3 regions of the Mesorhizobium sp. WSM1343 genome follow, and region 2 is predicted to be linked to each of the others. Evidence: riboswitches for the same ligand, from Rfam matches in the RefSeq annotation. Region 2 holds a riboswitch; each other region holds the start of a gene.

Region 1 (2,257 bases), 1.8 Mb from region 2:
GACATAGGCGCGGACAGTGGCAAAACCTTCCATGTCGGGCATCTGCGGCAAATAGCGGACGGTCGCCGAAGGCTGGCGGAACACTTCGCCGTCCTGCGGCTCGATCAGGCCGGCGGCGATCTTCAGCAGGGTCGACTTGCCGGACCCGTTGCGGCCGACCAGCGCGATCTTGTCGCCGGCCGAAGCCGTCAAGGCGGCGCCATCGAGCAGCGGCGTGCCGCCGAAGGTCAGTTTTATCCCGTCGAGGTTGAGAAGGGGCGGGGCCATGTCAGCTTTCAGGTAAGGGATAGGGATGAGCGAGCAGCATCGCGCGGCCATGGCCGAGCGCGATTTCGAGGCGGCCCCCGGTCTTGTCGGACTTGACCTCGTTGGAAATGGTCAGCGACGAACCGAACGCCACCTTGACGTGAGCGAGCGGCCATTTGGCGCCGGTGACGGTCAGGCCGTCGAGCTCGGAAAAGCCGAGCACCGAAAACAGCGTGCCGTCGGCATAGTCGAAGCCGGCCGTTCCGCGCAGCAGGGGGATGCCTTCCTGAGCGCCGCTGGTCAAAAGCACGTCCGTTCCCGCCTCCGCCAGCCGCAGGGCGAGCGACAGATGCAGAAAAGCGTGGTCGGCGCGCTTGCCGCCAAAGGCGCCGGCCAGCACCAGGCGGGTCGCGCCGCGCTCCAGTGCCGCGGCGACGGCAAGTTCGCCATCGGTCTGGTCCTTTTCCGCCGGGAAGGTCCGGCGCGGCACGGAAGCGAGATCGTCCGGCAGGTTCGCCGGCACCGAATCGAAATCACCCACCCACAGCTCCGGCACGAGACCCAGCAACCGCGCATGACCGATGCCGGCGTCGGCGGCGATGACGCGGGAGCCTTTGACCTGACGGTCGAGCCGTGGCGTACGGATGAGATCGCCGCCAAGCAGGATGGTGAATGTGCTCATATCGTGTGGCCCTTACCAGCCCGGCACGGGAAACGGAAGGCGGCAAACTCCCGCTTGCATGGCGGATCGGCCCGGCCTATGTGTCGAAACGCTCTAACGGGGTGCCGGACGCGATCTTCGCGGACCGGCTGAGAGGCAGTCTCGCCAACCCGCTGAACCTGATCCGGTTTGTACCGGCGGAGGGATTAGACGTTTCGGACAGTCCGACGCCTCAATTCCTTTCAATTCGAACGAAGGAGGCGCCGATGCGCACGCTTTTATACGCTCTTGTTTCAGCAACGGTCGTGGCCTTGTCCGGGCCCGCCTTGGCCAAGGACAAGCTCACCGTCTACACCTATGAGAGTTTCACCGCCGACTGGGGGCCGGGTCCCGTGGTGAAGAAGGAGTTCGAGGCCGAATGCGGCTGCGACGTCGACTTCGTCTCGGTCGCCGATGGCGTCGCGCTGCTCAACCGCGTCAGATTGGAAGGCGCATCGACCAAGGCCGATATCGTGCTTGGCCTGGATACCAATCTCACCGCCGATGCCAAGGCGTCAGGCTTGTTCGCGCCGCATGGCGCGGTGACGGATGTCAATGTGCCGGGCGGCTGGAGCGACGACACGTTTGTCCCCTTCGACTACGGCTATTTCGCTGTCGTCTACGACACGCAGAAGATGAAGACGCCGCCGAAGAGCCTGAAGGAGCTGATCGAAGGCAGTGCCAACGACAAGATCGTCATCCAGGACCCGCGCACCTCGACGCCAGGCCTCGGCCTGCTTCTTTGGGTCAAGTCGGTCTATGGCGACAAGGCACCCGAGGCCTGGGCCAAGCTCAAGGCCAAGGTGCTGACCGTGACGCCGGGCTGGAGCGAGGCCTATGGGCTGTTCACCAAGGGCGAGGCGCCGATGGTGCTGTCCTACACGACGTCGCCAGCCTACCACATGGTCGCCGAGAACACGGAGCGCTACCAGGCGGCCTCCTTCGAGGAGGGCGAGTATCTGCAGATCGAGGTGGCGGGTATCACCACGACAGGAGCCAAGAATCCGCTGGCGGCCAAGTTCATGGCCTTCATGACCGGGCCGAAATTCCAGGATGCCATCCCCGAGACCAACTGGATGTTCCCGGCAGGCAAGACCGACAAGCCGCTCAATTCGGCCTTCGACAAACTGGTCAAGCCAACGAAGACCTTGCTGTTCAGCCCGCAAGAGGTCTCTGCCAACCGCAAGGCCTGGGTCGATGAATGGCTGGCGGCGATGAGCAAGTAGGCAGCGCGATGGCGCCGGCGCATTCCACGGATTCCCGCGTCAGTGCCGGCATTGTCGCGCTCGCTGCAATCGCGCTGCTGATCGG
Region 2 (2,257 bases):
TCATAGCCTTCGACCAATGCGACCAGCATCGGAAAGAAGGTGACCAGCGCCACCAGCATGATCTTGGGCGCCAGCCCGAAGCCGAACCACAGCACCACCAGCGGCGCGACCGCCACCAGCGGCAAGGTCTGGCTGACGATGAAGACGGGAAACAACGCACGCCGCAGCGGCTGGAAGAAGTCGACCAGCATCGACAGCACGAAGGCGGCGCTGAGCGAACAGGCAAAGCCAAGCAGCGTGGCACGGATGGTCGGAACGGCATTGTCGACCAGCGCCTCGCGATTGAGCATCGCTTGCTCGAAGACGCGTGACGGCGCCGGCAGTATCGTGGCCCTGATGCCGGAATAGGTGGCATAAAGCTCCCACGCCAGCAGGAGCAAACCGGCCGAGATCATGGCCGGCATTGCCTTGACGAGAAAGCTCGCGATCGGGCGCGAAGCGACTGATGATGAGACCACGGGAGATAACCTTTGACGGCCGCGAGAGCGGCGCGGCTTCAGACGGCCGACGGGCTGTTGGCCGAGACCGTGACGTCGAGGGTTACGTGGCCAGCGCCTGGTCCGAAACGGCAGAAAGCCTCGTCCAGCGCCGAAAAGATCGCACCGGCATCACCGCGCAGTTTCGTGCAGAAATGTTTGGAGCGCTCATAGACGCCGGACTGCTTGAGAAAGTCTATGCAGCCGTAGATCTCGTCCATGTGGTCGTCTGTGCCCATCACATAGAGCGAGAACTGCGCCGCCGCAGGCTGGCCGGTGGCAGCAGCATTGCGCACCGCCGCGATGGCCGCGTCCTTGCGCGGGCCGAGTGGACCGACGGGCCCGCCAAACGCATCGGAGCGGCAGATCGGATCGTCCGGCTCGCCAGGGCAGCCGCGCGAGATGGTGGCCGACAACACGCAATGTTTGCCGCTGCGTGCCGCCGCCACGAAGAGGTCGCGCATGGCAGGAAACAGCACTTCGGGCGGCCCGACCAGCAAGGTCGAGATGTCGTCGGTCTCGATCCTGAGTTTGTCGCGCCAGGGATCGAGCGCACCGAGCGCGCCAAGGATGACACCGACGAAATCGTCGGTCATGGGATATAGGGAAATCTGTGCGCCTGAAAACATCGCCCGCCTCGCTCCGCTGGTATTACCCAGATCAGCTTCTAGGGTCTGTGGGCTTGCCGCCCCCGTCTCAGCCCCGACCGTACGGAGCACCCCTGTGGATGTGCGCCTTAAAGCATCATTCGAGTTGAAGGAAAAGCCGTTTTTTTATCGCACTGCGCCAAAAGCATTGCGCCAGGGCGGGAGCAGTTGGCTCTGCCGGCGCGAGAATTTATCGGGAACCTTCACCAGGCCGCGAGGTTGTCCCACCAGTCGCTACGCGACGAGTTCACAGACAATGGAGACAAACCATGTTCATGAAAATCCTCGCAGCTTCGGCGCTCACCATTGGCCTGGCGACATCGGCCATGGCGCAGAGCAATGGCACAAGCGGCACCGACGGATCCGGCGGCAGCGGCAAGTCGGTCACCGTCGACCCAAATACGCCGGCTTCGCCGAACACGGTAGACCCCGGCACGACCAACAGTACGACGGTAGCACCGGGCACCACGAATTCAAACGCGGATGAAAATTGCCCTGCCCATCCGCAGGGCGCACAGCCCGATGCCAGTGGAACGTCGCCGGGCACCACCGCGCCGACAGTTAATGACAACCATTGCGGCAAGTAGGAATTGCAATGAAAAGAAGCCGCGGAGCGAGCGCTCCGCGGCTTCTCAAATCCTGTCGTATCAGTGTATCTACGGCACCGCTTTTTCCCGAACCGGCAGCTTCCACCCCGGCCTGACGAAGTGGCAGGTGTATCCGTTGGGATATTTCTCCAGATAGTCCTGATGCTCGGGCTCGGCTTCCCAGAAGGGGCCAACGGGTGCGACTTCGGTGACGACCTTGCCCGGCCACAGGCCCGAGGCATCGACATCGGCGATCGTGTCCTCGGCGATGCGCTTCTGTTCGTCGCTGGTGTAATAGATCGCCGAGCGATAACTCGTCCCGACATCGTTGCCCTGGCGGTTGCGGGTCGTCGGATCGTGGATCTGGAAAAAGCGTTCCAGCAGCGTGCGATAGCTTATGATGGCCGGATCGAAATTGATCTCGATGGCTTCGGCATGGCTGCCGTGGTTGCGGTAGGTGGCGTTGGGCACGTCGCCGCCGCTGTAGCCAACACGGGTGGAAATGACGCCGGGATAGCGCCGTATCAAATCCTGCATACCCCAGAAG
Region 3 (2,257 bases), 2.6 Mb from region 2:
GCGCCGCGTCATTGGCATCGGCGATCGAGCCCGGACGGAGCCCGTCGCCGAGCGAAAAGGACACGTCATAGGCGCGGCAGATGTCGCAGATTTCCGCGAAATGCTCGTAGAGGAAGCTTTCCCGGTGATGGTGCAGGCACCATTTGGCCATGATCGAGCCGCCACGCGAGACGATGCCGGTGACCCGGTCAACGGTCAGTGGGATGTAGTGCAGCCGCACGCCGGCGTGAATGGTGAAATAGTCGACGCCTTGCTCGGCCTGCTCGATCAGCGTGTCGCGGTAGACTTCCCAGGTCAGGTCCTCGGCGATGCCGTTGACCTTTTCGAGCGCCTGATAGAGCGGCACCGTGCCGATCGGCACCGGCGCATTGCGAACGATCCACTCGCGGATGTTGTGGATGTTGCGGCCGGTCGACAGGTCCATCACCGTGTCGGCGCCCCAGCGGATCGCCCAGACCATCTTTTCCACTTCCTCCGCCATCGAGGAGGTGACCGCCGAATTGCCGATATTGGCGTTGATCTTCACCAGGAAATTGCGGCCGATGATCATCGGCTCGCTCTCGGGATGATTGATGTTGGCGGGAATGATCGCGCGCCCGCGCGCCACCTCGTCGCGCACGAATTCCGGTGTGACGAAATCGTGAATAGCCGCGCCGAAGCTTTCACCGTCGCGCTCAAGCTTGCCACGCCAGATGTCGCGGCCAAGGTTCTCGCGGACGGCGACGAACTCCATTTCGGGCGTGATGATGCCGGCGCGCGCATAGGCAAGCTGGGTCACCGCCTTGCCCTGCTTGGCCCTGAGCGGCCGGTTCCGAATTGGAAACTCCGGCGTCAGCCGCTCGCCCGCCGCAAATCCGTTGTCCTCCGGCCGGACGTGGCGGCCGTCATAGTCCTCGACATCGCCGCGTGCCGTAATCCATTCGTGGCGAAGTCGGGCAAGGCCATTTTCGATGCTGGTTTCGACAGTCGGGTCGGTATAGGGACCGGACGGATCGTAGACGGTGACAGGCGGTTCGCCCGCCGTCGGATGGAGGGAGATTTCTCGCATCGGCACCCTGATGTGGGGATGGATGGCACCGGGCTTGTGGATTTTCCGCGAGGCGGGCAGTGGTCCCGTCGAGACCGCAGGGGTGATGGCATTCATCGTGAGGCTCCTTTGCTCATGCATTGGAGACCCAGTTCTGTGCCGGAAGGATGAAAAGACGCTTCTGTTGACCTGCTGAAACAGGACCTCGGGCGTAAACTCCCGCAAAGCGCTTGCACCGTCCCTACGCCAGTATGAACTGGATCAGGTTCAACGGGTCACTGCGCCGCGAAAGCCAGCAGTATCTCAGCCCCTTGCCGGGACTCCCCTGGTCAATGCCCCAGGTTGAACGGGCCGGCTCCGATTTGTCAAGCGCATTCGGGTCCGGTCGAAAGCAGCTATCGCCTAGCTGGCGGCATTGCTCCGGATAGGACCATGGATTGAGCTCGGCTTAGCCCGTGGTTCGCCCCGGTCACCTTGACCTCAAAACGTACCGGTGCGGCGCCTATCCACCCCCACAGAGCCGACCGCCGGCAGCCGCTTGACCCAACTAAAGGAGACACCCGAAAAAGAGTCCTGCACCAAATGCGAGGAGGATCCCATACAAGGTGAGACGCCGTCTCATCCTCATCGTCGCGCGGTGGCTGCCGCCAACTGAGATACCGATTGCCGATCTTGGGGTTGGCAACCCTGGGGAAGGGGTCTTCGCGGCCCTTTTCGTCGCTCCCGGATATAACGGCCGTAAACGCCACAGTGTTGCCATCTCGCTCTCTATTGCGCTGCAATATGCTTCGAGGAATGCGAACGGACTAGGAGCATCTGCAGCCCTCGCATCGTTGGAATGCGAAGGCAACGGCATGACGGATATCTCGGCGACGCAGCTTGTCGTGTCCCTGTCCGCCGCCGATACATCGTCAAGAACAAGGCTGACCTATCTCGATGGATGGCGCGGCCTGTCGATCGCACTGGTGTTGATCGGCCACTTCTTCCCCGTTTCTGATATCAACCTCGGTGTCATGGGTGTCGAGTTCTTCTTCGTGCTGAGCGGCCGGCTCATGGCCGAAATTCTCTTTGTCGAGCGCATCTTCGACCGCAAGCCGGTTGGTCGGATAACTGCGTTTGACAATCAAGTCGCTTGTGGCGACCTGAACATTTATTGGGCGAAGGCCACAATCGCCGATCAGCCAACCTCGGGAAAAATTGTTCTCGGGGCAAAAGACAGCATCGCCCTAA

The links. Region 2 has a riboswitch for thiamine pyrophosphate ahead of AC0NIL_RS15405 (YkoF family thiamine/hydroxymethylpyrimidine-binding protein). Riboswitches for the same ligand answer to the same signal wherever they lie in the genome.
Region 1: another riboswitch for thiamine pyrophosphate. It lies ahead of thiB (thiamine ABC transporter substrate binding subunit); the one in region 2 lies ahead of AC0NIL_RS15405 (YkoF family thiamine/hydroxymethylpyrimidine-binding protein).
Region 3: another riboswitch for thiamine pyrophosphate. It lies ahead of thiC (phosphomethylpyrimidine synthase ThiC); the one in region 2 lies ahead of AC0NIL_RS15405 (YkoF family thiamine/hydroxymethylpyrimidine-binding protein).

What each region holds. Positions count from the first base shown of each region.
Region 1 covers NZ_CM148370.1:1,382,411-1,384,667, forward strand. Annotated here, with positions in the region: gene AC0NIL_RS06650 (ABC-F family ATP-binding cassette domain-containing protein) at 1-267, opposite strand, end outside; gene AC0NIL_RS06655 (thiamine diphosphokinase) at 269-928, opposite strand; TPP riboswitch at 1,016-1,130, shown strand; gene thiB (thiamine ABC transporter substrate binding subunit) at 1,174-2,172, shown strand; gene thiP (thiamine/thiamine pyrophosphate ABC transporter permease) at 2,181-2,257, shown strand, end outside.
Region 2 covers NZ_CM148370.1:3,165,609-3,167,865, reverse strand. Annotated here, with positions in the region: gene AC0NIL_RS15410 (ABC transporter permease) at 1-404, opposite strand, end outside; gene AC0NIL_RS15405 (YkoF family thiamine/hydroxymethylpyrimidine-binding protein) at 497-1,105, opposite strand; TPP riboswitch at 1,096-1,209, opposite strand; gene AC0NIL_RS15400 (hypothetical protein) at 1,393-1,710, shown strand; gene msrA (peptide-methionine (S)-S-oxide reductase MsrA) at 1,780-2,257, opposite strand, start outside.
Region 3 covers NZ_CM148370.1:5,812,281-5,814,537, reverse strand. Annotated here, with positions in the region: gene thiC (phosphomethylpyrimidine synthase ThiC) at 1-1,144, opposite strand, end outside; TPP riboswitch at 1,248-1,364, opposite strand; gene AC0NIL_RS28310 (hypothetical protein) at 1,939-2,154, opposite strand.